Regions from separate parts of the Streptomyces sp. NPDC006332 genome, predicted to be linked through region 1. Evidence: riboswitches for the same ligand, from Rfam matches in the RefSeq annotation. Region 1 holds a riboswitch; each other region holds the start of a gene.

Region 1 (7,054 bases):
CGTCGCTTGGTGCGGCGGAACTCGCTGCGGCGGCGCACGACCTCGAAGCGGTGGTCCAGGTAGACCTCGAGGAGCTCCTTGAGGCCCAGGGTGAGCGGCTGGCCGTCGACCAGGGCCACGTTGTTGATGCCGAAGGACTCCTCCATCGGCGTCAGCTTGTAGAGCTGCTCCAGGACGGCCTCGGGCACGAACCCGTTCTTGATCTCGATGACCAGACGCAGACCGTGCGCGCGGTCGGTGAGGTCCTTGACGTCCGCGATGCCCTGCAGCTTCTTCGAACCGACCAGGTCCTTGATCTTGGCGATCACCTTCTCCGGACCGACCGCGAAGGGCAGCTCGGTGACGACGAGACCCTTGCGGCGCGCCGTCACGTTCTCCACCGCGACCGTGGCGCGGATCTTGAAGCTGCCGCGGCCCGTCTCGTACGCGTCGCGGATACCGGTCAGGCCCACGATGCGGCCGCCGGTGGGCAGGTCGGGGCCCGGGACGTGCTTCATCAGGGTGTCCAGATCCGCGTTCGGGTGGCGGATCAGGTGACGGGCGGCCGCGATCACCTCGGACAGGTTGTGCGGCGGCATGTTGGTGGCCATGCCGACCGCGATGCCCGAGGCGCCGTTCACCAGGAGGTTCGGGAACGCGGCGGGCAGGGCCCCCGGTTCCTGTTCCTGGCCGTCGTAGTTGGGGGCGAAGTCGACCGTGTCCTCGTCGATGGACTCCGTCATCAGGCTCGCCGCCTGGGCCATCCGGCACTCGGTGTACCGCATCGCGGCCGGCGGGTCGTCGTTGCCCAGGGAGCCGAAGTTGCCGTGCCCGTCGACGAGGGGGACACGCATCGAGAAGGGCTGGGCCATACGCACGAGGGCGTCGTAGATCGACGCGTCGCCGTGCGGGTGCAACTTGCCCATCACCTCGCCGACGACGCGGGCGCACTTCACATAGCCGCGGTCGGGGCGCAGGCCCATCTCGCTCATCTGGTACACGATGCGGCGATGCACCGGCTTCAACCCGTCCCGGGCGTCCGGCAGGGCGCGGGAGTAGATGACCGAGTACGCGTACTCGAGGTACGAGCCCTTCATCTCGTCCACGACGTCGATGTCGAGGATCCGCTCCTCGTACGAGTCGTCGGGCGGCGGGGTCTTCGTGCTGCGGCGGGCCATCGCTGCCGGCTCCTCCTGTTTACTGGTCGCTCGCGTACTGGGCGCTCGCTGGCTGAAGCGTGAACGGCATCTGACGCGGACCATTGTGGACCGCGGCACTGACAACGCGGACCAGGCCCCGGCCTCAGCTGCTCGGCCCGGTGCGGGGAGACGCCTCCCCCACGACTGTCCGCAGGCTACGCGATCCGCTGTCGGCGTACGCCCCCCGGGAACTTCGCCGAGGCCTCACGCGCTTGCATACAGTGGCAGGACCGGCAGGAAAACCGCGGTTTCCACGACCGCGACCGCGATCGAAGGGACGTACATGCCCATGGGTCACACGGCCACAGCCCAGGCAGGCTCCGGGGGCCTGACAGCGACCGAGCACCGCCTGGCCAACGGCCTGCGCGTGGTGCTCTCCGAGGACCACCTGACCCCGGTCGCGGCGGTGTGCCTCTGGTACGACGTCGGTTCGCGCCACGAGGTCAAGGGCCGTACGGGCCTGGCTCACCTTTTCGAGCACCTGATGTTCCAGGGCTCCGGACAGGTCAAGGGCAATGGCCACTTCGAGCTGGTCCAGGGCGCGGGCGGCTCGCTCAACGGCACCACCAGCTTCGAGCGCACCAACTACTTCGAGACCATGCCGACCCACCAGCTGGAGCTCGCCCTCTGGCTGGAGGCCGACCGGATGGGTTCCCTGCTGACCGCCCTCGACGAAGAATCGATGGAGAACCAGCGGGACGTCGTCAAGAACGAACGACGGCAGCGCTACGACAACGTCCCCTACGGCACCGCGTTCGAGAAGCTCACCGCGCTCGCCTACCCGGAGGGCCACCCCTACCACCACACCCCGATCGGCTCGATGGCCGACCTGGACGCGGCCACCCTGGAGGACGCCCGCGCGTTCTTCCGCACGTACTACGCGCCGAACAACGCCGTCCTGTCGGTGGTCGGCGACATCGACCCGGAGCAGACGCTCGCCTGGGTCGAGAAGTACTTCGGGTCCATTCCTTCGCACGACGGCAAGCCCGCCCCGCGCGACGGCGCGCTGCCCGACGTCATCGGCGAGCAGTTGCGCGAGGTCGTCGAGGAGGAGGTCCCGGCCCGAGCCCTGATGGCCGCCTACCGGCTCCCGCACGACGGCACCCGCGCGTGCGACGCGGCCGACCTGGCGCTCACCGTCCTCGGCGGCGGCGAGTCCTCCCGCCTCTACAACCGGCTGGTACGGCGTGACCGCACGGCCGTCGCCGCCGGCTTCGGCCTGCTGCGGCTGGCCGGGGCGCCCTCGCTGGGCTGGCTGGACGTGAAGACCTCCGGCGACGTCGAGGTGCCGGTCATCGAGACCGCCATCGACGAGGAGCTCGCCCGGTTCGCCGAGGAGGGCCCCACGGCCGAGGAGATGGAACGCGCCCAGGCCCAGTTGGAGCGCGAGTGGCTGGACCGGCTCGGCACGGTCGCGGGCCGCGCCGACGAACTGTGCCGCTACGCCGTCCTGTTCGGCGACCCGCAGCTCGCCCTCACCGCGGTCGGGCGCGTTCTCGACGTGCGCGCCGAAGAAGTCCAAGAGGTCGCCAAGGCCTGCCTGCGCCCCGACAACCGCGCGGTGCTCGTCTACGAGCCGACCACCACCGAAGCCGAAGACGCCGAAGCCACCGACGAGAACGACGAGGAGGCGGCCCAGTGAGCGAGCTCGCCGCGATGCAGTTCCACCCCCAGCCCCAGGCGGGCGAGGCCAGGCCCTGGGCGTTCCCGGCCCCCGAGCGCGGAACGCTCGACAACGGCCTGACCGTCCTGCGCTGCCACCGCCCCGGCCAGCAGGTCGTCGCCGTCGAGGTGCTGCTGGACGCGCCCCTGGACGCCGAACCGGCCGGTCTTGACGGCGTTGCCACCATCATGGCGCGGGCGTTCTCCGAGGGCACCGACAAGCACTCGGCCGAGGAGTTCGCCGCCGAGCTGGAGCGCTGCGGCGCCACCCTCGACGCGCACGCCGACCATCCCGGCGTACGGCTCTCCCTCGAAGTCCCCGCCTCCCGCCTGGCCAAGGCCCTGGTCCTGCTCGCGGACGCCCTCAGGGCGCCCGCGTTCGCGGACAGCGAGGTCGAGCGGCTCGTCCGCAACCGCCTCGACGAGATCCCGCACGAGCTGGCCAACCCCTCCCGGCGCGCCGCCAAGGAGCTCTCCAGGGAGCTGTTCCCGGCGACCTCGCGGATGTCACGCCCCCGCCAGGGCACCGAGGAGACGGTCGAGTCCATCGACTCGGCGGCCGTCCGGACCTTCTACGAGAAGCACGTCCGCCCGGCCACCGCCACCGTCGTGGTCGTCGGCGACCTCACCGGCGTCGAGCTCGACGAGCTGCTCGGTGACACCCTCGGCGCCTGGACCGGCTCCTCGGCCCAGCCGCGTCCCGTGCCGCCGGTGACCGCCGACGACACCGGCCGGGTCGTCATCGTGGACCGCCCCGGCGCCGTCCAGACGCAGCTGCTGATCGGCCGCGTCGGCCCCGACCGGCACGCGCGCGTGTGGCCCGCCCAGGTGCTCGGCACGTACTGCCTGGGCGGCACCCTGACCTCCCGTCTGGACCGCGTCCTGCGGGAGGAGAAGGGCTACACCTACGGGGTGCGGGCGTTCGGGCAGGTCCTGCGCTCGACCCCGGACGGCTCGGGTGCCTCGATGCTCGCCATCAGCGGCTCCGTGGACACGCCGAACACCGGTCCCGCCCTGGACGACCTGTGGACGGTGCTGCGCACGCTCGCGGCCGAGGGCCTGACCGACGCCGAGCGGGATGTCGCCGTCCAGAACCTCGTCGGGGTGGCGCCGCTGAAGTACGAGACCGCGGCGGCGGTCGCGGGCACGCTGGCCGACCAGGTCGAGCAGCACCTGCCCGACGACTTCCAGGCGACCCTGTACCAGCAGCTCGCCTCGACGGGCACCGTGGAGGCGACCGCGGCGGCTGTGAACGCCTTCCCGATCGACCGTCTGGTGACCGTCCTCGTCGGTGACGCCGCGCAGATCAAGGAGCCCGTCGAGGCCCTCGGTATCGGCGCGGTCTCCGTCGTCTCGGCGGAATAGCGACACGTAGCGCCGCGTAGCGACACGCGGGAGCCACAGCAGTGCCCGGGGCCCTGGTGACCTGAGCGTCACCAGGGCCCCTCGATGTCCGAATTGAGGGAGAGGTTGCCTGTCTGCCCTGTGGCATGCACTACAAAACCCGTGATCGGTTTGGGGATTGAAAGTCGCCCCGCTTAGCGTCTTCCGGGCTGTCCGTCAGGCACCGCGCCGCATCCGCGGCACCGGACAGTCATCGCCGAGTCCCCGCATGGCGCGAGCCAGGGGAGCCGGGGACCCACATGTGAAGTCCCTGGGGTGAATCGGACGCCCGCGCGCACCGCGAGGGGGCCCGTAGGAGACCTTCCTGCTCCGAACCCGTCAGCTAACCCGGTAGGCGAGAAGGAAGGAAAGGACCAGCCACCACATGGCGTTCATGTGCGCCGCCGGGAAGCACCGTCGTCCCAGCCGTATGAAGCGCGGCACCGCCCGTGCGGCGAGTGTCGCGGCACTCACCACCACCGGCGTCATCGGTACCCTGGCCGCCCCCGCGCTCGCAGCCGAGCCCGCGGTCGAGCAGACCGGCCTCACCCCCGTCATCACCATCGGTGACACCGTCGCGGACCAGATCGACGCCCAGGCCCTCGCCCAGAAGCAGGCCGCCGAGGAGGCCGAGGCGCAGCGGAAGGCCGAGGAGGCCGCGCGCAAGAAGGCGGTCGCGGAGGCCAAGAAGGCCCGCGAGGACCAGGAGAAGAAGGAGCGCGCCGCCCGCGAGGCCGAGCGCAAGCGCCTCAACGCCTACGTCGCCCCGATCTCCGGCTCGTACGTCTCGACCGGTTACCAGTCCAGCAGCTCCCTGTGGTCCTCCGGCAGCCACACCGGCATCGACTTCCACGCCTCGACCGGCACCACCGTCCACGCGGTCGGCTCCGGCACCGTGGTCGAGGCCGGCTGGGGCGGGGCGTACGGCAACCAGATCGTGATCAAGATGAACGACGGGACGTACACCCAGTACGGCCACCTGTCGTCGATCGGTGTCTCGGTGGGGCAGTCCGTCACCCCGGGCGCGCAGATCGGCCTCTCCGGAGCGACCGGCAACGTCACCGGACCCCACCTCCACTTCGAGGCCCGCACGGGCCCCGAGTACGGCTCGGACATCGACCCCGTCTCCTATCTCCGTTCGCACGGCGTCAACGTCTGACGACGCACGGCGGGACAACCCGACGCGAGCGCCGCCCCGGCTCCCCGAGCCGGGGTTTTCGGCGTTTCTGGAGCCCGGCTGTCCAAAAAATATCCCTGGATTCCGACCCGCCATCGGAAATTCCGGCTCATTGCCATAGAGTCACCGAACACACGTCAATCGTCGACGTTTCACGGGGATTAAGGCGGAGGTCGGTCATGCGTATTCCGGCGCACTCGGTATGCACGGCGATCCGTGACGACATCGTGGCGGGTGTCTACGAGCGCGGCGGCCGGCTCACCGAGGAACTGCTCGCCCGCCGCTACGGCGTCTCGCGCGTCCCCGTCCGCGAGGCCCTGCGCACGCTGGAGGCCGAGGGCTTCGTGGTGACCCGGCGGCACGCGGGCGCGCACGTCGCGGAACCCACCGAGCAGGAGGGCGCCGACCTCCTGGAGATGCGGGCGCTGCTGGAGCCGCTCGGTGCCTCCCGGGCCGCCCAGCGACGCACCGAGGCCCACCTCAAGGTGCTGCGCGGACTGGTCCGGTTGGGCCAGGAGCGGGCCCGGCGGGGGACCAGCGATGACCTGCGCTCCCTGGGGAGCTGGTTCCACGAGACCCTCGCCCAGGCCTCCGGCAGCCCGGCGATGACCTCCATGCTGACCCAGTTGCGTCACAAGATCGCCTGGATGTACGCGGTGGACGCGCCCGCCGACCCGGTCGAGTCCTGGGCGGAGCACGGCGCGATCGTGGACGCGGTGGCGCGCGGGGACGGCGAGCGCGCGCGAGCGGTCACGGCACTGCACACCGAGCGCGCCACGGCCGCGCACCGGCTGCGCTTTGTGCCCCAGCAGGACCGCCCGGACCGTGTGAGGAACTCGCAACATCCCGTAAACATGACGAGCCTGCGGCATTAACACGGCAGCCGTATACAAAGAGGTGATAATTCGCGGGGGATTATTTCTGCTGCCCGTAAACAATGAAATCGGGCGCGACCGGGAAATGCGAAGGGCTCGCCCGATAATTCGGACGAGCCCTTCGGGGTTGCGCTGCGACGTCAGTCCTCAGACGGTCTCGGGGAGTTCCTCGAGGCCTTCGGAGACCAGCTTCGCGAGGCGGTCGAGGGCGGCGTCCGCCCCGTCGGCGTCGGAGGCGAGGACGATCTCCTCGCCGCCCTGCGCGCCCAGGCCGAGGACGGCCAGCATGGAGGCCGCGTTGACGGGGGTGCCGTCGGCCTTGGAGATCGTCACCGGGATACCTGCGGCCGTGGTGGCCCGGACGAAGATGGAAGCGGGGCGGGCGTGGAGACCCTCGGCCCAGCCGACGTTGACGCGGCGCTCAGCCATGTGATGCTGCCCTTCGGTGTTTCAGGTTGTCTAGACCAGTTTCCCATACGTGAAGCTTGCCCGGAGCGGTCCTGTCCCGCCCCTTCGTGTCGTCGGACCGCGGCCTCGGTCCGATGTCGTCCACCACAGACTGCCTCGCGCCGTTGTCCTACGCGAGCCGTACTCTGGGGCCCATGCAGACCTCGTCGGACCGGCATGAGTATCCCGCCCACTGGGAGGCCGACGTGGTGCTGCGCGACGGTGGCACCGCGCGCGTCCGGCCCATCACCGTCGATGATGCCGATCGCCTCGTCAGCTTCTATGAGCAGGTCTCGGACGAGTCGAAGTACTACCGCTTCTTCGCGCCCTAC
Region 2 (7,054 bases), on a different contig from region 1:
GGCGGCGCGTCCACGAAGACCTGCCGGGGCAGCACGCCGCTCCACAGCTCGTGCATCCCGCCCTCGGGGTCGCACACCGACATCGGCTGCCAGGTGTCGCCGTGGTAGCCGCCGCGCCAGGTGAGCAGCCGTCGCTTCGCGGGGCGGCCGAGCGAACGCCAGTACTGCAGGCACATCTTGACCGCGACCTCGACCGACACCGAACCGGAGTCGGCGAGGAAGACATGCTCCAGACCGTCGGGCGACATGTCGACAAGGAGCTTCGCCAGTCGTACGGCGGGCTCGTGGGTGAGCCCGCCGAACATCACATGGCTCATCCGCCCGAGCTGCTCACGCGCGGCCTCGTTCAGCACCGGGTGGTTGTAGCCGTGGATCGCCGACCACCAGGACGACATCCCGTCGACGACCTCGGCATCCGCTCCGTCGGCCGACCGGACCCGCAGTCGTACCCCGCTCGCCGACTCCACGACGAGCGGTTCCTGCCGCCCGGGCATGGGGCCGTACGGGTGCCAGACGTGGCGCCGGTCCAGCTCCAGCAGCTCCGGCACGGTCAGCCCGGCCACCGGCAGGTCAGGCATTGGGCGCGAGGTCCGTTCCGGCACCACGACGGCGTACGGCGACCAGATCCGTCCGCGGCTCGCCCGAGGTGGCCGGGGTGGCCGAGGTGGCCGCGGGAGCGGAACCGCACACCCCGCTGTCCCCGTGCGACCCGCACCCGGCGCCCTCCTGGGACCCGCAGCCCGCTTCCTCGTGGGCCCCGCACCCGGCGCCGTCGCCGGCGTGCGACCCGCAGCCACCCAGCGCCGTCGCCCGGTGCGCGGGGAGGGTGACCTGGTCGGCGCCCTCCACCTCGAACCCGGCGTCCGCGATCATCTCCAGGTCGGCCTTGCCCGCCTGACCCTCGGTGGTGAGGTAGTCGCCGAGGAAGATCGAGTTGGCCAGGTTGAGGGCGAGGGGCTGCATGGTGCGCAGATGGACCTCGCGGCCGCCGGCGATGCGGACCTCGACGTCCGGGCAGACGAACCGGACCATGGCCAGGATCCTGAGGCAGCGCTGCGGGGTGAGGTTCCACTCCTTGGCCAGCGGGGTGCCCTCGACCGGGATCAGGAAGTTGACCGGAACCGAGTCCGGGTCCAGCGCGCGCAGCGAGAACACCACGTCCACCAGGTCCTCGTCCGACTCACCCATACCGGCGATCAGACCCGAGCAGGCCGACAGGCCGGCCGCGTGCGCCTTGGTGACCGTGTCCACCCGGTCGGCATAGGTATGGGTGGTCGTGATGTCCCCGTACGTCGCCTCGGAGGTGTTCAGGTTGTGGTTGTAGGCGTCGGCGCCCGCCTCGCGCAGCCGCTCCGCCTGACCGTCGGAGAGCAGCCCGAGGCAGGCGCACACCTCGACGCCCTCGTTCTGTTCCTTGATGGTCCTGATCGTGCCCGCGACCCGCTCCACGTCCCGGTCGGTGGGCCCGCGCCCGGACGCCACCAGACACACCCGTTTGGCGCCTCCCGCCAACCCGGCCGCCGCCGCCTCGGAGGCCTGATCAGGCTTGAGCCAGGTGTACTTGAGGATGCCGGCGGTGGAGCCGAGCCGCTGGGAACAGTAGGAGCAGTCCTCCGGGCACAGGCCCGACTTGAGGTTGACGAGGTAGTTCAGTTTCACCCGTCGGCCGAACCAGTGCCGGCGTACCTTGCCGGCCGCGGCCACCACATCGAGCAGGTCGTCGTCGGAAGTGGCGAGGACGGCGAGTGCCTCCTCGCGGCTCGGCACCTCGCGCCGCAGCCCCTTTTCCACCAGCGTGTTCAGCAGGTCCATGAAAGCCGATCCTGTCCTAAGGAGCCGTCCGGGGCCAAGGAGAGTTCGCACAACAGAGGCGCTTGGAGGTGTGGGTATCGCCACATACGGGGTGCCCGGTTGTCCCGCTAGTGTCTGTTCACTGCCTACAAATACTGTCTGCGCGCCGGCCTGCACCGCACTGCCCGGCACCGCACCGCGCTGCCTACACAAGCCAAAAGCCCTGGAGGACCGATGGCGTTCGGCTGGATCGACGAGGAGGCGGGCCGGCGCCGCCGCGCCGGGCTCGTACGGACGCTGCGGCCCCGCCCCGCCGACTCGCCCCTCCTGGACCTCGCGAGCAACGACTACCTGGGCCTGGCCCGTCATCCGGAGGTCACCGAGGGCGCGGCCCGGGCCGCCCGCACCTGGGGCGGCGGCGCGACCGGCTCCCGGCTGGTCACCGGGACCACCGCGCTCCACGCCGAACTGGAACGCGAGCTGGCCGACCACTGCGGCTTCGAGGCGGCCCTCGTCTTCTCCTCGGGCTACGCCGCGAACCTGGCCGCGGTCACCGCGCTGGCCCCGCACGGCTCGCTGATCGTCTCCGACGCGGGCAACCACGCCTCGCTGATCGACGGTTGCCGGCTGGCCCGGGGTGCCACCCAGGTCGTCGGGCACGCGGACCCGGACGCCGTGGCCAAGGCCCTGAGCACGCACGAGGGTCCCGCGGTGGTGGTGTCCGACACGGTCTTCTCGGTGGACGGCGACGCGGCCCCGCTGGCCGCCCTGGCCGCGGCGTGCCGGGAGCGCGGCGCGGGGCTGGTGGTCGACGACGCCCACGGACTCGGCGTCCTGGGCGACGGCGGCCGCGGCGCCCCGCAGGCGGCCGGTCTCGCGGGCGCCGACGACGTCGTCGTGACGGTCACGCTGTCCAAGTCGCTCGGCAGCCAGGGCGGCGCCGTGCTCGGCCCCGCGCGGGTGATCGACCACCTGGTCAACGCGGCCCGGACGTTCATCTTCGACACCGGCCTCGCCCCCGCGGCGACCGGCGCGGCCCTGGCGGCGCTGCGGCTGCTGCGCCGAGAGCCGCACCGGGCGGCGCGGGCACGCGAGGTCGCGGGTGAACTCCACGCACGCCTGACGGCCGCGGGGCTGCGGGCGGTACGCCCGGACGCCGCGGTGGTCTCGGTGCGCGCGCCGTCCCCGGAGACGGCGGTCGGCTGGGCGGCCGACTGCCGTACCGCCGGGCTTGCCGTGGGCTGCTTCCGACCTCCCTCCGTGCCCGACGGCATCTCACGGCTGAGACTGACCGCCCGCGCGGACCTCTCCGCGGGGCAGATCGAACGCGCTGTACGGGTGATCGGCGAGACACGACCATGAGTCGGCGTGACACGGCCGTGCGCCGCGCCCCGATGGACGGGGCGGTCTGATCAGGACTGGATCGCGGCCGTGAATCCCGCCCAGCTCTCGGGGGAGAAGAGCAGCGCGGGTCCGGCAGGGTCCTTGGAGTCGCGTACGGCGAGCAGACCGGCCCAGCGGCCGGTCTTCGGCCGGGCAGTCTCGACGCAGTTGTTCGCTCCGGTGCTGTAACTGCTGCGCAGCCACCGGACGTCGGGCAGATCGGTACTGGAAGGTACGTGCCGAGGCAGTGCGGTCATGGTGCCTCCTTACGCGCCGTCACCTATCGCGGCGATGTAATCCAACGAGTCCTCGGGCGAAAGGGCGTGGAACTGAAGGGCGTTGAAGGCCTCGGTGTAGGCCTGAAGGTCTTCTTTCCGCTCGAGATAGAGGCTACTCGTCAAGTGGTCGAGAACAACCACATCCAGATCAGATGTGCTCGAAAATGAGAAGATAACGAAAGGCCCGGTGACGCCGATGTGTGCTCCGGCCGCGAACGGAAGTACCTGCAACCGCACTTGGGGCAGTCGCGCCGCCTCAAGAAGGCGCTCCAGCTGCCGCTTCATCACCTCGGGGCCGCCGACCTCGCGCCGCAGCACCGCCTCGTCCAGTACGGCGTCCAGCGCCAGCGGCGGTTGCGATCGCAGCACGTCCTGCCTGGCCAACCGCACCTCCACCAGGGCGTCCACCCGCTCCTCGTCCAGCCCGTCGACCGCCGCCCTGGTCACCGCCCGGGCGTACTGCGCCGTCTGCAACAGACCCGGCACCACCGAGGTCTCCAGGGTGCGCATCTCGCTCGCCTGCGACTCCAGGCTGATGAAGTCCCGGTAGGTGGGTGGCAGCACTCCTCGGTACGCGTGCCACCAGTGGTGCCGCCCGGCGCTCTCGTCGGACCCGGCCAACACCAGTAGTAACTCCCGTAGTTGGGCGTCCCGCACCCCGTAGGCGTCCAGCAGTAACCGCACGTCGGCCGGTTTCACCCCACTGGCGCCGGTCTCGATGCGGCTCACCTTCGACTGGTGCCAGCCCACCAACCGGGCCGCCTCACCACTCGTGAGTCCGGTACCGCTGCGCAGGGAACGCAGTTCCGCCCCCAGTTTCCGGCGGCGCACCGCAGGACCGTGCTGCATGGGTTACTCCTTACTCCGACCGAGGCACCCAAATATGCTCTGTCGCCCTAGAGTTCACCGCTTCGAGCGACAGATATATGCATTACTTGGTCGATCGCCTCCCGTGACCGCCGCGGTAATGGCAGTCTGGCGACGAAGCACCAGTCCGGGACCGTACTCGAACCATCCGCTCCGTGTCGGACTGCGGGCCCGTGGGAAAGGGACGACGTCGCCATGGCAGACCATCTGGAAGCATCCGTCACTCTGCCGAGCGTTCCCGCCTCGGTCTCCGCGGCCCGCACCTATGTGCTCACCACCCTGGCGGAGTGGGGACTGGCGACGGACACCGACATCGCCGACACCATCCGGCTGATCGTCTCCGAACTCACCACCAACGCCGTACAGCACACCTTCGGACAGTCACCCACCTTCACGGTGGACATCGAGCTCGACCGAGACGAACACCTGCGCATCGGTGTCACCGACAGCCACCCGCGATTCCCCAAACGACTGCCGGCCGCCGTCCAGCAGGACAACGGCCGGGGCATGGTGATCATCCGGTGGCTGGCCGCCGAGTGCGGCGGCAAACTGAGAGTCAGACCCACCCGAGAGGGCGGCAAGACGGTCTCCATCGAACTGCCGTGGTCCGTTCCGGCCGCGCCGGTATCGGCGGCGGGGCAACAGGAGCCGTAGCGGACCCCTGTCGCGGGACGGACGCGCGGGGCGACGGCGGGTCAGCTCACCGTCGCCCCGCGCGGGAGGTCACTTGACCCGGCCGTACCAGACGCTCTTCGTCCAGATCTTCTGCAGCCGGACGACGTCCCCGGTCTTCGGGGAGTGCCAGAGCTTGCCCTTCCCGGCGTAGATGCCGACGTGGTACACGTTCGAGCCCGAGTGGAAGAAGACCAGGTCTCCCGCCTTGCGGCTCTTGGAGGAGATGTGGCGCGTCTTGTTGTACTGCTGGGCGGCCGTGCGGGGCAGTTTCTTGCCGGCCTTCTTGAACGAGTACATCGTCAGCCCGGAGCAGTCGAACCTCTTCGGCCCGGTCGCCCCGTACTTGTACGGGGAGCCCTTCTTGGAGGCCGCGACCTGTAGTGCCTTCGTCGCCGGGGTGGCTGCCGCGGCGTCGGAGGTGACACCCGGGACCACGATCGAACCGCCGACGGCGGCGATGGCGAAGGCCGAGGCCGTACCGGCCCGGACCATGAGCGACGGGACACGATTGAGCGCAGTCATGCGCAACCCTTCGTCAGCCGCCTGTGAAGGATGACCTGTCGGATTCGGGCTGACAAAGTTGCCCGGCCGCTGACGCGGCTTCACCCCAAGGGCTGCTCGAACCGGCGCCTCCTGTACGGAGACAACCGTTCCGGCGACCCGTCGTGCTTGGGTCCTCCACTCCTGCCGATCCACTCCTGTCGACCGGTCATCCGCGCGGCGGCAGGACTCGGCGCCCGCCCGGATCGCCCCGCCGCTGTGGCGGGGTCTTGTCGTCAGTCAGGGATCTTGACTCACGGATGTCCGAAAAACCCAATGGAACCGGGGGTTTGTGTTGTTACTCACCACTCACCCGTTCGGGTGGACACCCTCCTGTTCGATGAGGTGTCGAGGGGCCCAAGGGGCCCCGGACCAGCAGCGGAACGTCCCATTTCGTCCTCTGACTACGCGCGTTGCGCAATCTGATCGGGCCGATAAATGCAGCCGTGTCTAGTCCGAACAGCGGTACCCCGTTTGGTCCGTTTCGGCTCCGGTCCGGACGCTCGGCGGTGGGTCGGCGCGTCCGGACCGGCTGGGGGAGCGTCAACTGTCGGAGCACGGCGGCACGGTGACGCGTGCCGTGCGGCGCTCCCCGTCCAGCACGCGCAACGCACGCGCCAGCGTGTCGGCGTGCAGTTCGGTCTCGCCCCGACGGTGCATCAGCTCCAGCGCGTCCCGCAGCGCGGCCGCCTTGCCGACCAGTGCCTGCGCGGCACGCAGTCCTCGGTACGTGTCCCCGTGCTGCGCCGGATTGATCCGGCCGAGCAGGTCGACCACGTCGAGGTAACGGTCGATCACCTCACCCTCGGCGCGGGTGAGGGCGGGCAGCGGAGGCAGATCGGGCAGCATCGCGGCTCACCACGCGTCGGGTGCGGGACGCGAGGCCTTGCGGCTCGGGACGAGCCGGTCCACCAGCCCGTACTCCACGGCTTCCTGGGCGGTGAGGATCTTGTCCCGCTCGATGTCCGCGTGCACCTGCTCAGGGGTCCGCCCGGTGTGCCGGACGAGCAGCTCCTCCATGCGGCTGCGTACCCGCGTCAACTCGTCCGCCTGGATGGCCAGATCGCTGGCCTGCCCCTGGACCGGCTCGATGATCGCGGGCTGGTGGATCACCATCCGCGCGCCCGGCAGCGCGGAGCGCTTGCCCGGCGTGCCCGCGGCGAGCAGCACCGCGGCCGACGAGCCGGCCTGGCCCAGGCAGAACGTCTCCACGTCGCACGTGACGTACTGGAGCGTGTCGTAGATCGCCGACATCGCGGTGAACGAGCCGCCGGGGGAGTTGATGTACAGCGAGATGTCCCGGTCCGGGTCCTGGTGTTCGAGGTACATCAACTGGGCCATCACGTCGTTCGCCGAGATGTCGTCGATCGGCGTCCCCAGGAAGACGATCCGCCCCTCCAGGAGCTTCGAGTACGGATCCATCGTCCGGTACCCGGAGCTGGTGCGTTCGGTGAACTCGGGCAGGACATGGCGGGCGGACGGTCGGGTCATCGGAACCCCTCCTTCGGCGTCTGTAAAAA
Region 3 (7,054 bases), on a different contig from region 1:
CCGGCGAGGACCTCATCTCCGGGCTCATCCGAGCCTCCGACCACGGCGAGCACCTCACCGAGAACGAGGCCGCCGCGATGGCCTTCATCCTGCTGTTCGCCGGGTTCGAGACCACCGTCAATCTCATCGGCAACGGCACCTACGCCCTGCTCACCCACCCCGACCAGCGCGCCCGCCTCCAGCGATCCCTCGCCGCCGGCGAACGCGGCCTCCTGGAGACCGGCATCGAGGAACTCCTGCGCTACGACGGCCCCGTCGAGCTCGCCACCTGGCGGTTCGCCACCCGGCCGGTCAGCATCGGCGGACAGGACATCGCGGCCGGCGACCCCGTGCTCGTCGTACTCGCCGCCGCGGACCGGGATCCGGAGCGGTTCGCCGATCCGGATGTGCTCGACCTCTCACGGAGTGACAACCAACACCTCGGATACGGCCACGGCATCCACTACTGTCTTGGCGCGCCCCTCGCCCGGCTGGAGGGCCAGAGTGCCCTCGGGACGCTCCTCACCCGCCTCCCGGACCTGCGACTCGCCGTGGATTCGGCCGATTTGCGCTGGCGCGGCGGGCTCATCATGCGCGGACTGCGTACCCTGCCCGTCGAGTTCACGCCACGTGGTCGAGCCCCTCACCTGCGTAAAGGTGACACGCCTTCAAACCTGTGATCTTCACGTGATCTACGCGGCATTAACTTGTGACAAGTGATCGTCTGCCTATACGTTCACGGATCAACGCGGCGGCGAATGTCACCCGCCGTGCGGTCACTGTTGTCTCGCGAAAGGTCTCCGCATGCTCTCCGGGAACGGCCGGCATCGTCGCCCCCGTCAGGCTCCGGCTCTTTTCGTCGCGGCCGGAGTGACCGGCTCCGCCATCGCGATCCCGCTGCTCGGCGCAACCGGCGCCAGCGCGGCCACCGGAACCACGTGGGACCAGGTCGCCAACTGCGAGACCGAGGGCTCCTGGAGCGCGAACGAAGGCGACGGTTACTACGGCGGCCTCCACATCGCGCAGAAGGACTGGGATCAGTACGGCGGACTTGACTACGCCGCGCGCGCCGACCAGGCCAGCCGCAACCAGCAGATCGCCGTCGCCGAGAAGATCCTGGCCGACCAGGGTGTCGGCTACTGGTCCACCTGTGGGCTGCTCAACGGGCTCACCAAGGACTCCCAGGCGGCCGACGTGGACACGGGTCTGGGGGCCGACACGGGCTCGGGCGCCTCGAACGACTCGGGTTCGTCCGGCTTGTCCGACTCTGAAGGTTCATCGGCCGATTCGTCCGGGAGTGGATCCTCGAGCGACACGTCGGGCACGCCTTCGGCCTCCGCGTCGGACAGCCCCTCCGGCTCGTCGTCCGATTCCTCCGGGGCGTCGGACGGTTCGAGTCGTGCGGGTAATTCGGCTGAGCCCGGCAAGTCCGGTAATTCCGGATCCGAATCCAGTGACTCGCAGGACTCCGGAGATACCTCCACCGGTACGGCGAAACAGGACGACTCGGGCGACTCGGGCAACTCCTGGCGGGTGGGCGGCTCTTCGAGTCTGGTGGACACCGGGGCCCTCGGTGGCGGCAAGCACCGCGGCGGCAGCGCCGACGAGGGCGCGGCTGTCGACGCCGCCGACGCCGGCACCGCCGGCGGCCGTCATGCCGCCGGTCGTGACTCGTACACCGTCCGTCTCGGGGACACCCTTGAGTCCATCGCCGGCTCCCTCGACCTCCAGGGAGGGTGGCGCGCCCTCTACGAGGAGAACAAGCAGGCGATCGGCTCCGACCCAAGTCATATCTCCCCCGGTCAGACCCTTGGACTTGGTGCCGAATAGGGCTAAACCGGCGGAAGTTCACGTCACACTTCGCGCTGAATGTCCTGTTTGGTGAAAGTGTGGGATGAGTCTCAGAAGACCTGATCGTCTTTGATATTCCACGGATCGCGTGTCTAACGTCGGACCGCTCGCCAACACGAGCCCCGGCTGCCGCAACGCCGAATCCTGCCAGCGGCCGTACGGGAACAGTCGTCGCGTCAAGCGCCGTAGGCAGGAGCGGGGGACCCAAGGTAGGCGCCGGGCTCAGCAGTTGAGCTGGACCCGGCTTGGGGTGAAGCCGCGTCCCGGAAGGGATGCGGCCGGGCAACTCAACCGGCCCGAACCCGACAGCTCACCTCGCAGGCGTCGGTGAGGGGATCAACCATGCTGTTTTCCGGCAAGGGCAAGCACCGTCGTCCGTCCAAGACCACTCGCGCCGCCGCGATCGCCGGAGTCACCGGCGTCGCCATCGCCGCTCCGCTGATGGCGGCCGGCAACGCCTCCGCCGCCACCTCCTCCGAGTGGGACACCGTCGCCCAGTGCGAGTCCGGCGGCAACTGGTCCATCAACACCGGCAACGGCTACTACGGCGGCCTGCAGTTCTCCGCCTCGACCTGGGCCGCGTACGGCGGCACGCAGTACGCCGCGCAGGCCAACCAGGCCTCCAAGGCGCAGCAGATCGCCGTCGCCGAGAAGGTTCTCGCCTCCCAGGGCAAGGGCGCCTGGCCGGTCTGCGGCAAGGGCCTGTCGAGCGGTGGCTACGACGGCGGCACCAGCACCTCGTCGGACAGCTCCAGCAGCTCGGACAGCTCCAGCGGCTCGAGCAGCTCCAGCGGCTCCTCGGAGGTCAACACCCGTTCCGCCGAGCAGCCGGCCTCGCGTTCCCAGGAGCGCCCGGCGGCCAAGAAGACCGTCACCACCCCGACCGGCAAGAAGGTCAAGAAGGGTGACGGCGAGTACAAGGTCGTCAAGGGTGACACCCTCAGCTCGATCGCCGAGAAGCACAAGGTCAAGGGCGGCTGGGAGAAGCTGTTCGAGCTGAACAAGGACATCGTCGAGGACGCCAACCTCATCTACCCGGGTCAGCAGCTGCACCTGAAGTAGTACGCGGCGCCCGTCCGAACCACAGCGCCCTCCCCTCCGTGGCCCTCATGTCGAGGGCCTCGTGAGGGCCCCGTCCCCACGGGCTCCCCGCTCCGGTGCGTGTTCCCCCGTACGCACCGGAGCGGGGTCTTTTTGTGTGGTCTTCCGCGCGACCGTTGTGGGCTTCCACGCCCACGCTTTGTTCCGTTCGGAAACAATTTCCTCTCGGTTCTGCCCAAGGGGTGGGCGACAGGGGGGCCGATCGCCCCGAGGCGGTTAGGCTCATCCCGCGGAGCCGACCGCGACTCCGTGCACTACGGGTCCCCGCGGCCCGCGTACCCCGCGTCACATCCCAGAAGGAGATGCTCGTGCCGTCCATCGACGTCGTCGTAGCCCGGGAAATCCTGGACTCCCGAGGCAACCCCACGGTCGAGGTCGAGGTCGGCCTCGACGACGGCAGCACGGGTCGTGCCGCCGTCCCCTCCGGCGCCTCCACGGGCGCCTTCGAGGCCATCGAGCTCCGCGACGGTGACCCGAACCGCTACCAGGGCAAGGGTGTCGAGAAGGCCGTCCTCGCCGTCATCGAGCAGATCGGCCCGGAGCTGGTCGGCTACGACGCCACCGAGCAGCGCCTGATCGACCAGGCCATGTTCGACCTGGACGCCACCGACAACAAGGGCTCCCTCGGCGCCAACGCCATCCTCGGCGTGTCCCTCGCCGTCGCCCACGCCGCCTCCGAGGCCAGCGACCTCCCGCTCTTCCGCTACCTGGGCGGCCCGAACGCGCACCTGCTGCCGGTGCCGATGATGAACATCCTGAACGGCGGCTCGCACGCCGACTCCAACGTGGACATCCAGGAGTTCATGATCGCCCCGATCGGCGCGGAGTCCTTCTCCGAGGCGCTGCGCTGGGGCACCGAGGTCTACCACACCCTCAAGAAGGTCCTGAAGAGCAAGGGCCTGGCCACCGGTCTCGGTGACGAGGGCGGCTTCGCCCCGAACCTCGGCTCCAACCGTGAGGCCCTCGACCTCATCCTCGAGGCGGTCAAGGAGGCCGGGTACACCCCCGGCGAGCAGATCGCCCTCGCGCTCGACGTCGCCGCGTCCGAGTTCTACAAGGACGGCGTCTACACCTTCGAGGGCAAGGAGCGCTCCGCCGCCGAGATGACGGACTACTACGCCGAGCTCGTCGAGGCGTACCCGCTCGTCTCCATCGAGGACCCGCTGTTCGAGGACGACTGGGCCGGCTGGAAGACCATCACCGACCGGCTCGGCGACAAGGTCCAGCTCGTCGGCGACGACCTGTTCGTCACCAACCCGGAGCGCCTGGCCCGCGGCATCGACGAGGGTGCCGCCAACGCGCTGCTCGTCAAGGTCAACCAGATCGGCTCGCTGACCGAGACCCTGGACGCCGTCGAGCTGGCCCAGCGCAACGGCTTCAAGTGCATGATGTCCCACCGCTCCGGCGAGACCGAGGACGTCACCATCGCCGACCTCGCCGTCGCCACCAACTGCGGCCAGATCAAGACCGGCGCCCCGGCCCGCTCCGAGCGCGTCGCCAAGTACAACCAGCTGCTGCGCATCGAGGAGATCCTCGACGACGCCGCGGTGTACGCCGGCCGCTCGGCCTTCCCGCGGTTTCGCTCTGCGAACTAGTAAGCACGGCCGCTCCGCGAACTAGTAAGCACGGCCGCTCCGCGAACTAGTAAGCACAGCGCTCTGCGAACCAGTAGGCGTGAGCACAGCCGCGGCGCGATCCCCAAGGCCTGACCCGTTAAGGTCCAAGCCTTAGCCAGTCGTACGTACGTCCCCGTACCCGGTCCCGTACCGTGTCCGGGGACGTACGCACGTGTGAGACGGGAGGCGGGGACATGGCCGTGAAGGACCGGGACCGTTTCTCCACGACGACCAGGATCAGGCTGCTCGGCGAGCAGACGGCCGCCCGTGTCTACCGCTCCCAGACCAAACGGCAGGCCCGCCGCTCCCGGCTCACCGGCCGGGCCGCGCTGCTCGCCCTCGTGCTGTGCACGCTGATCGTGGCGCTCGCCTATCCCATGAGGCAGTACGTCGCCCAGCGCGCCGAGTTCGCCGAGGTGCAGCGCAAGCAGGAGCGAACCCGGGAACGGGTCGAGCAGCTGCGCGACCTCAAGGCACGGTGGCAGGACGACGCGTACGCGGAGCAGCAGATCCGGCAGCGGCTGCACTACGTCATGCCGGGGGAGACCGGCTTCGTCGTCATCGACCCCAACGCGGCCAGGCAGTCCCGCTCCGACCTGGGCGCCGCGGACCGCCCCTGGTACGCGAACGTCTGGGACGGCGTCGACTCGTCCGACGCCTCCGACCAGTGAACCGACAGACACCTAAGAGAGACTTCCGTACAGGCATGCAAACGCCCCCGCCGCCCACCCCGCGCACCGAGCCCACCGACGCGGACGTCGAGGCCTTCCAGCAGCAGCTCGGGCGCCCTCCGCGCGGCCTGCGCGCGATCGCGCACCGCTGCCCCTGCGGCGAGCCGGACGTGGTGGAGACGGCCCCGCGCCTCCCCGACGGCACGCCCTTCCCGACGCTGTACTACCTGACCTGCCCGAAGGCCGCCTCGGCGATCGGCACGCTGGAGGCGAACGGCGTGATGAAGGAGATGACGGCCCGGCTGGAGAGCGACCCGGAGCTGGCCGCCGCCTACCGCGCCGCGCACGAGGACTACATCCGGCGCCGCGACGAGATCGAGGAGCTGACCGGCTTCCCCAGCGCGGGCGGCATGCCGGACCGGGTGAAGTGCCTGCACGTCCTGGTCGCCCACTCCCTCGCGGCGGGCCCCGGGGTGAACCCGCTGGGCGACGAGGCGCTGGAGATGCTGCCGGAGTGGTGGCGCAAGGGGACCTGTGTGACGCGGGCTCAGGAGAACGCCAAGTGACCAGGGTCGCCGCCGTCGACTGCGGCACGAACTCGATCCGGCTCCTGGTCGCCGACGCCGACCCCGAGACCGGGGAACTGGTCGACCTGGACCGCCGTATGACGATCGTCCGGCTCGGCCAGGGCGTCGACCGGACGGGCCGTCTCGCCCCCGAGGCGCTGGAGCGGACCTTCGCCGCCTGCCGTGAGTACGCGGCGATCATCAAGGAGCACGGCGCGCAGCGGGTGCGCTTCGTGGCCACCTCGGCATCCCGGGACGCCGAGAACCGGGACGAGTTCGTGCGCGGGGTGCTGGACATCCTGGGCGTCGAGCCCGAGGTCATCTCCGGTGACCAGGAGGCCGAGTTCTCCTTCACCGGCGCGACGCGGGAGCTGACCGGACGGGACGACCTGCACCGGCCCTTCCTGGTCGTGGACATCGGGGGCGGCTCGACCGAGTTCGTGGTCGGCGACGACCAGGTGCGCGCGGCACGCTCGGTGGACGTCGGCTGCGTGCGTATGACGGAGCGTCATCTGGTCCGGGACCGTGTCGTGTCCGACCCGCCGTCCGAGGAGCAGGTCGAGGCGATGCGCGCCGACATCGAGGCCGCCCTCGACCTCGCCGAACAGACGGTCCCGCTGCGTGAGGCGCGCACCCTGGTGGGCCTGGCCGGCTCGGTGACGACGGTCTCCGCGATCGCGCAGAACCTCCCCGAGTACGACTCCGTGGCCATCCACCACTCCCGCGTCTCCCGCGACCGGGTCCGCGAGATCAGCGACTGGCTGCTGCGCTCCACCCACGCCGAGCGCGCGGCCGTTCCCTCCATGCACCCGGGCCGCGTCGACGTGATCGGGGCGGGCGCCCTCGTCCTCCTCGCGATCATGGAACGGACCGGCGCGGCGGAGGTCGTGGTGAGCGAGCACGACATCCTCGACGGGATCGCGTGGTCGGTGGCGTAGGTCCGCCATCGAAGATCCACGGGCCTCTCCTGAGCAGGTCGGAGAACGTATGAGCGCCTCGGGGAGGTCCGCGCGGGCCCCTCGGTGACGGGCTCCCGAGAAAGTTCGTGAAGTTCTTCACAAGGAAATCGGCCCGCTCGGAGGACGAATGGCGGCCCGTTGACCCTTCTGGGGGGTCAAAGCCCCTTTGAACGTGTTCAGAAGGGGTGTGCGGGGGTGCTTCGAAGGGGGTGGCGGAGGGCCGGGCGAGAGGGCTTCACAGGGGGCTCGGGGGCACAGAGAGGCAGCTCACGCGGCATTGACAACGGCGTTCTCTGCGCACAGGTTCCCGG
Region 4 (7,054 bases), on a different contig from region 1:
GTCCCGCCGGATCTCCAGGGTGCCGCGGGCGGGCTGCGGCGGCCAGGGCTGGTCCGGGTCGGCCGGGACCTCCATGCCGAGGACCTGGCCCGCGCGCAGCGCCACCCGCGTGTGGCCCTCGGGCGAGAGGTGGAGCCGGTCGCCGTCCCAGGCCCTGCGGTCCTGAATGGTCTTCAGGGACCACAGGTCGAGCACGGGACAGCCGTACCGGTCGGCGATCGCCCGCACATGCCCGTTGTAGGTGGCGATCTTCCCGCGCAGACGCTTGAACACGGGCACGCCGCGGGTGTCGAACCCGGTCGTCACCATCACCGTGCCGGCGACGGCGGTCAACCGCACCACCGCCCGCTCGAAACGCTCCGCGACCTCGTCGGGGTCGGTGCCGGGCCGCAGGATGTCGTTGCCGCCCGCGCAGAAGGAGACCAGCTCCGGGGCCAGTTCGACGGCCTTCGGGAGCTGGTCCGCCACGATCTGGTCGAGCAGTTTCCCGCGCACGGCGAGGTTCGTGTACCGGAAGTCGCCCTCGGGCCGCCGGTCCGCGAGCAGGACCGCGAACCGGTCCGCCCAGCCGACCAACGCCCCGTCGGGGCCGGGGTCGCCGACGCCCTCGGTGAAGCTGTCCCCCACCGCCACGTACGACCCGATCACTGATCTGTTGTCACTCTTCGAATCGTCTGCCACATCGACCCATGATTCACCTTCGGATGTGAGCTACGCGACCGTAAGAAGGGGTTGACGGGCGGTGAGATAAGCCACCTTCCAAGGATTGGTCAAGCCAGGAATAGCCTTGTCGTCAGTGCTGTTGACGCGGCAACCGCCATACCCGGAATCCGGAGATCCGGAAGTGACTCCAGGTGGTCCGGAAGCCGAAGTGCCCGCTGGTGTACGGCTCGGGGTCGGTGAGGTCGAACACGAGCCGCCCGTTGTTCCACCACCGCGTCGTCGCACCGTCCGAGACGATCCGGACCCGGTTCGGCCGGTTCGCCACCAGCAGGGGCTCCGTGTAGTCGTACACCAGCGGACGCACGCCCGCCTCGCCGACGTAGCGGCGCATCCTGGTCGTGGTGTTCGTGTTGGCGCCGTATCCGACGTAGTACGTCTTGAGGTGGTCGTACTCGGCGAGCGCACCGCTCCTCGCGGTGGCGAACAGGTCGTCCGGGGAGCGGACGTCGACGGCGTTCCAGAAGTTGTTGAGGTCCGACACCCGGTCATTGGCCCCGCCCTCCGACACCGGTGTGGCGGTGTACTCCAGGACGTACGGCCCTTCGAGCCGTTCCCTGAACCAGACGGTCGCGCCGGCGGGCACGTCGACCTCCAGGATCCCGTGGGAGGCGGTGACGGTGCCGCCCTTCTCGAGTTCCACGGCCCATCGGCCGAGACCGTGACGGAAGTCGTCGTGGGCGATCGGGTGGCGGTGGCGGGGCGAGGCGCTCGCGGTCGCGGCCGGGGTGAGGGCGGCCATTGCGGCTCCGGCGGCCAAGGTCGCGAAAGCTCTGCGCGTGGTCGTCACGAGAGACGACTCCTTCCGGGCGATCGACAGGTGCGGCAGGGGAAAGCGCTTACACAGAAGCGGAGTTCACTGTGCCCTCCGGCCCCGCACGCTGTCGACGGATCAGGCACTTTTCGCCACAGGACCGCAATGCGACGGTCAGGAATTGGCCAGGAGAGGGATAGAACGTATCGCCGTGGACCCGGACCTACCGAAATCCGGGCCCGGACATACCGAAGGCCGGACCCGGGGATCAGGGGTCCGGCCTTCGGCAGCGTGTCAGGCAGGTGGTCGTGCGGGTGTCAGCCGACCGCGACACCCTTGGAACGGAGGTAGGCGAGCGGGTCCACGTCCGAGCCGTAGTCCGGCGTGGTGCGGATCTCGAAGTGCAGGTGCGGGCCGGTCACGTTGCCGGTCGCGCCGGAGAGACCGATCTGCTGGCCCTCGGTCACCGTCTGACCGCTGGAGACGGAGATCGAGGACAGGTGCGCGTACTGCGCGTAGTAGCCGTCGGCCAGCCTGATGACGACCTGGTTGCCGTACGCGCCGCCCCAGCCCGCGGAGACGACCGTGCCCGCACCGACGGCCTTGAGCGGGGTGCCGGTGGGGACGATGAAGTCGACACCGGTGTGGTAGCCACTGGCCCACATGCTGCCCGCCACGTGGTAGCCCGTGCCGATGGTGGCTCCGTCGACCGGCAGGGTGAAGCCGTTCGCGGTGCTGGTGGTGGCGGCGCTCTGCTCGACGACCGTCGACTTCTGCGAGGCGGACGACGAGGACGACGAGGACGCTGACGAAGGCGAAGACGACTTCGGCCTCGGCTTCGGCTTCGGCTTCGACGAAGAGGCCGACGACTCGGCCTTCTTGCCGATCGTGAGCTTCAGACCGGGGTGAATCAGCGACGGGTTGTCCCCGACGGCCTCACGGTTGTCGGCGTAGAGCTTCTGCCAGCCCCCGCTGACGTGCTGCTCCTCGGCGATCTTGGCGAGGCAGTCTCCGGCTCGCACCACATAGGTCTTCACACCGGAAGTCCGCGCGGCCACCGACTTCTTCGCGGCAGTCGGAACTGACGACTGAACGGCATTCTCCGAAATGGACTGGGCACTCGCCGCATGGGCGCCGGTGGCCCCCAGAAACGGAAGGGCGAGTGCCGCGCCGCCGGCTGAGGCGACGGCGATGGAACGGGCGAAGCGCTGAGTCTTCGGTTGGCGATGCTTACCCCTCGCGGGCATGGCGAATTCCTCTCCGGCGCCTGCGAGGTGAGCTGTCGGGTGCGGACTGGAGATGTCCGGCCATACCGAGGTACGACTTGACCCCAAGCCTGTTCCGGAGACCGGAACAGGCGGTTCTACCTGTGGGTCCCCCGCTCCTGCCGTGGTCGGGTGAGTGTGTGCGGGCTCCGGTCGGCGGCAGGATTGGGCGTCCGTCCGGATCGGTGGCGAACGTAAGCGACTAAGACGCACAGGGACAAGCGGAAGGTTGCACCCAAATCCGCTTCTGTTGATCCGTAATGGGAATTCCCAGTCACCCTCGGTAAATCAAGAGTCATCCACTTCTCGAATTCCCTTGAAAGACATAAGAATTACGTGAACATGACGCGCGACGGACGGTCACGAATATGACGCTCCTCACGCTCCACTTCCCAGGTCGCCCCATTTCAGGCAGAGTTGGAATGAAGGCGCCAATTCGGGCACAAGTCTCAGATGCGGCGCAGCTGGATAACCTTCGCATCGAAGTCGCCCCGGAGGCCGGTCCGCAGTCCGTGGTGCAGCAGCACGGCCCCTCGGTGAACTTCGCCCGTTTCACGGCATTCGTACGACGCTGTCGGGTCGAGTCCGCGCAGCCGCAGCGCCGGTACGGGCTCGCCGTGGTGCTGCGCCTGGAGGCAGGCCAGGACGACCGTCTCGTCACCCAGCACGTACTGCACCGCGCTCGATCCGCCCGTGGGTGGGCGCAGTCGATAGAGGTCGCCACGCTGCACGAGGGGACGGATCTCCTTGTAGAGAGTCACCCAGTCCCGGGCCTCGGCGAGCTCTTCCTCGGTCCACTCGGCGAGGTCCCCGCCGACTCCGAGCACCCCGGCCATCGCGCTGACGAACCGGAACCGCAAGCTGCTGACCCGGTCGTTGAGCTGGGTGTTGGGGCTGTCCGTGACCCAGGCGGCCATCACGCGTGCGGGGTGGATCTGGCTGAAGCCGTGCTGGATCGCGAGCCGGTCGAGCGGGTCGGTGTTGTCGGAGGTCCACACCTGGTCGGTACGGCTCATGATGCCGAGGTCGATCCGGCCGCCACCGCCGGAGCAGGACTCGAAGGCGACCCCCGGGTGCGCCTCGCGCAGCCGGTCCAACAGGCGGTACAGCGCGTTCACGTGATCCACCCACAGGCGCTGCGGGTAGGGGTCGTCGGGCCAGCCCGCGTCGGTGAAGCAGCGGTTGAAGTCCCACTTCACATAGTCGATCGGGGCGCTGGAGAGCAGCCCGTGCAACTGCTGCCAGAGGTACTCCTGGACGTCCTCGCGCGCGAGGTTCAGCACCAGCTGGTTGCGCTGTTCCGTCCGCTTTCGCCCTGGTTGGTACTGCACCCAGTCCGGGTGGGCGCGGTAGAGGTCGCTGTCCGGATTGACCATCTCCGGCTCGACCCAGATGCCGAACTGCATACCGAGGGCGTGCACCTGGTCGGCGAGGGGCCTCAGGCCGCCGGGGAAGCGGTCCGGGTTGGGCGTCCAGTCGCCGAGCCCGGCGCGGTCGCTCGTGCGCTTCCCGAACCAGCCGTCGTCGATGACGAACAGCTCGACGCCGATCGCCGCGGCTCGGCGGGCCAGCACCAGCTGCTGCTCCTCGGAGATGTCGAACTCGGTGGCCTCCCAGGAGTTGAACAGCACCGGCCGGTCCTGGTCCGCGTCCGGGATGACAAACGTCAGCTGGTAGGCGTGCCAGGCGCGGCTCGCCCCGCCGAAGCCGGCGTCGCTCCACAGGCCGGCGAAGACGGGGGCGGTGAAGGACTCCCCCGCCTCCAGACGGAGCAGGCCGGAGTCGTCGTACCCCGCGCCGCCGGTGATCTGCACGCGCGTGTCGGGCAGTTCGGCCACGGCGATGCGCCAGGACCCGGACCAGCCGAGGGCGCAGCCGTAGACCTCGCCGCGCTCCTCGGTCGCGTCGGTGTCGAGCGCGACCCACGGCAGGTACTGGTGTCCGGTGTGGCCGCGGCGGCTGCCGATGACCTTCTCGCCGTAGGTCAGGGGGGCGCGCGTCAGCCGGGACTCCGCGGCCCAGCGGCCGTGCAGGTGCGACATCCGCCAGCCGGTCTCGCGGTCGGGCAGGGTCCAGGTGGCGGAGTCGGCGCGCAGGAGCTCCACCGTGGGGCCCTCGTTGTCCAGGCTCACCCAGCGCTCCACGACGTCGTGCCGCATGCGGTAGTGCAGGGTGATTGTGAGGCCGCCGTCGCGGAATCTGAGCCGCAGTTCGTCGTCCTCGGCACGCTCGTAGGCCTCGAAGACCCACTCGGTGCCGCGCCGCTCGTCGGTGCGCACGGACAGGGCGGGGCGGACGAAGCGGGGGCCGCCCTCGACCGGGTACTCCTCACGCCCGTCCAGCGGAGACTCGAAGCCCCGGTGGTCCGGCAGGGGGAGCAGGGCGAGGGCCTCGGCGTCGGCGAGCGCGATCCGCGCTCCCCAGTGCAGGTGCAGCAGCTCGTGGTCCTCGGTGAGATGGAGGGCGTAACTGCTGGTCGGCCCGGACAGAATCCACGTTCGGCCGTTCTCGGCGATCTCCAGCATAGGGTCCCTCACAGATACGAACAGCCACGAACAGGTGCACTCAAGCCTCAACATCATCAAGGTCGGCGAGCCCTCGGCGCAACGCCTGTGGACAACTGCTTGGCCTACGAAGCCATGTCGTATGGTCGGGTGAGTGCCCGCCGTCGAGCCGCGTCGACGGCACCGACTGGGAGGATCCCCCGTGACACAGCAGGTCCCGTCGACCGAGCCCGAGCTGTCCGGAGTGCGCAACTTCCGTGACGTGGGGGGCCTGCCGACCGTGGACGGCCGCCGGGTGCGGCCGGGGGTGCTGTTCCGCAGCGGCCACCTCGCGCACGCGACCGCCGAGGACGCGGCGTTCCTCGCCTCCCTGAATCTGCACACGATCTTCGACTTCCGCAACTCGGCGGACCAGAAGCTGGAGGGGCCCGACGTCGAGCTGCCGGGGGTGCGCAATGTGAACCTGCCGCTGACGGATCCGGCCCACGGCAGCGAGTTCTGGACGATGGTCCGCGACGGCCGGATCGACGAGCTGCGCGAGACCCTGGGCGACGGCAAGGCCGCGGACCGGATGATCAGGTCCTACCGCGCCATCATCAAGAAGCGCACCGCCGAGCACTCGCTGGTGCTGCGCTCGCTCGCCGAGGACAGTGTCCCCGCGCTCATGCACTGCGCGGCGGGCAAGGACCGCGCGGGTCTGTCCGTGGCGGTGACACTGCTCGCCCTCGGCGTCGAGCGGGAGGCGATTTTCGCCGACTACCTGGAGTCGAACGCGAAACACCGCCGCTACAAGGTGCGGCGCAGCAGCTCCGCGTCGGCCTACACCCCCGAGGTCATGGAGCTGCTGAGCCCCCTCTTCGAGGCCCGTGCCGAATATCTGACGACCGCGTTCGAGACGATCGAGGAGACCTGGGGCGACGTCGACACCTACCTGGAGAAGGGGCTGGAAGCCACCCCGGAGATCCGGGAGCGGCTGCGCGGGCGACTGCTGGACTGAGGGCCCGGGCCCGGGAGTTCGCACCCGGAGGCGGTCCTGACCTGCGACAGGTCATTTCTGGGCGCCCAGCTCGAACAGGAAGTAGATGAAGGCCGCGAACACGTGGCCGACGGCGATGTAGATGATGAGGCGCACCCACAGGGCGCGGGGGAACTTCTCCTCCATGTCAGTCATGGCGTGTCTCCAGGGGTGGGGCCCAGGCACAGCGTGGCCGTGGGGCTCTGCAGCAGGGTGTGGACGAACAGGAGCTCGACCCCGTCGGGGTCCTGGGCGGCGATACGGTGCGGGGTCAGCGAGTCGAAGTGCGCGCTGTCGCCCGGTCCGAGCCGATGCCTGGTGTCCCCGAGGCTCAGCCGCAGCCGCCCCTTGAGGACGTGCAGCCATTCCTCGCCGGGGTGCACCCGCACGACGTCGCCCTGGGAGCCGTACGGGACATGGACGCGCAGGGCCTGCATGCCTCGGCCGGACGCGCCGGCCTGCCAGTAGGTCCAGCCGCCGGCCGCGGTCGGTTCCATGTCGGCGGTACGCACGATCGCGTCCCGTTCCACGGCCGTCTCACCGAGAAGGTCCGAGACCGTCGTACCGTAGACACGGGCCAGCGCGAGCAGCATCGGCAGCGAGGGCTGGCGCTGCCCGGTCTCCAGCCGGGACAGGTGGGCGGGCGACAGCCCCGCGGCCCGGGCGGCGGCCTCCAGGGTGAGGGAGGCGTGGCGGCGCAGGCCGCGCAACTGTGGCGCGACGGCGGGCAGGTCGGCGACCGGCCCGGGCGGCGGCTCGTTGTCGGCTTCCGGTGGGATCATGTCTCCATTGAGCC

Evidence for each region. A riboswitch is a leader RNA that binds a small molecule or an ion and turns the genes downstream of it on or off. The one in region 1 is predicted to bind cyclic di-AMP.
Region 2: it holds a riboswitch for cyclic di-AMP, as region 1 does, so the genes downstream of both, ABZ027_RS20910 (C40 family peptidase) here and ABZ027_RS00095 (M23 family metallopeptidase) in region 1, are expected to answer to the same signal.
Region 3: it holds a riboswitch for cyclic di-AMP, as region 1 does, so the genes downstream of both, ABZ027_RS27070 (transglycosylase family protein) here and ABZ027_RS00095 (M23 family metallopeptidase) in region 1, are expected to answer to the same signal.
Region 4: it holds a riboswitch for cyclic di-AMP, as region 1 does, so the genes downstream of both, ABZ027_RS22615 (LysM peptidoglycan-binding domain-containing M23 family metallopeptidase) here and ABZ027_RS00095 (M23 family metallopeptidase) in region 1, are expected to answer to the same signal.

Annotation. Positions count from the first base shown of each region.
Region 1 is NZ_JBEXRA010000001.1:17,597-24,650, forward strand. It holds gene ABZ027_RS00080 (DNA topoisomerase IV subunit A) at 1-1,157, opposite strand, end outside; gene ABZ027_RS00085 (pitrilysin family protein) at 1,462-2,820, shown strand; gene ABZ027_RS00090 (pitrilysin family protein) at 2,817-4,205, shown strand; cyclic di-AMP (ydaO/yuaA leader) riboswitch at 4,429-4,595, shown strand; gene ABZ027_RS00095 (M23 family metallopeptidase) at 4,609-5,382, shown strand; gene ABZ027_RS00100 (GntR family transcriptional regulator) at 5,580-6,275, shown strand; gene ABZ027_RS00105 (HPr family phosphocarrier protein) at 6,423-6,704, opposite strand; gene ABZ027_RS00110 (GNAT family N-acetyltransferase) at 6,878-7,054, shown strand, end outside.
Region 2 is NZ_JBEXRA010000022.1:40,153-47,206, forward strand. It holds gene ABZ027_RS20880 (adenosylmethionine--8-amino-7-oxononanoate transaminase) at 1-578, opposite strand, end outside; gene bioB (biotin synthase BioB) at 571-1,812, opposite strand; gene ABZ027_RS20890 (8-amino-7-oxononanoate synthase) at 2,026-3,153, shown strand; gene ABZ027_RS20895 (DUF397 domain-containing protein) at 3,204-3,431, opposite strand; gene ABZ027_RS20900 (helix-turn-helix transcriptional regulator) at 3,441-4,301, opposite strand; gene ABZ027_RS20905 (ATP-binding protein) at 4,515-4,973, shown strand; gene ABZ027_RS20910 (C40 family peptidase) at 5,043-5,516, opposite strand; cyclic di-AMP (ydaO/yuaA leader) riboswitch at 5,521-5,730, opposite strand; gene ABZ027_RS20915 (hypothetical protein) at 6,078-6,383, opposite strand; gene ABZ027_RS20920 (ATP-dependent Clp protease proteolytic subunit) at 6,390-7,025, opposite strand.
Region 3 is NZ_JBEXRA010000033.1:71,417-78,470, forward strand. It holds gene ABZ027_RS27060 (cytochrome P450) at 1-659, shown strand, start outside; gene ABZ027_RS27065 (transglycosylase family protein) at 784-1,809, shown strand; cyclic di-AMP (ydaO/yuaA leader) riboswitch at 2,002-2,169, shown strand; gene ABZ027_RS27070 (transglycosylase family protein) at 2,173-2,892, shown strand; gene eno (phosphopyruvate hydratase) at 3,240-4,526, shown strand; gene ABZ027_RS27080 (septum formation initiator family protein) at 4,742-5,218, shown strand; gene ABZ027_RS27085 (DUF501 domain-containing protein) at 5,254-5,784, shown strand; gene ABZ027_RS27090 (Ppx/GppA phosphatase family protein) at 5,781-6,722, shown strand.
Region 4 is NZ_JBEXRA010000024.1:126,261-133,314, reverse strand. It holds gene ABZ027_RS22625 (SGNH/GDSL hydrolase family protein) at 1-648, opposite strand, end outside; gene ABZ027_RS22620 (DUF6250 domain-containing protein) at 794-1,510, opposite strand; gene ABZ027_RS22615 (LysM peptidoglycan-binding domain-containing M23 family metallopeptidase) at 1,792-2,721, opposite strand; cyclic di-AMP (ydaO/yuaA leader) riboswitch at 2,726-2,884, opposite strand; gene ABZ027_RS22610 (alpha-galactosidase) at 3,189-5,264, opposite strand; gene ABZ027_RS22605 (tyrosine-protein phosphatase) at 5,446-6,240, shown strand; gene ABZ027_RS22600 (DUF6126 family protein) at 6,292-6,414, opposite strand; gene ABZ027_RS22595 (XRE family transcriptional regulator) at 6,411-7,040, opposite strand.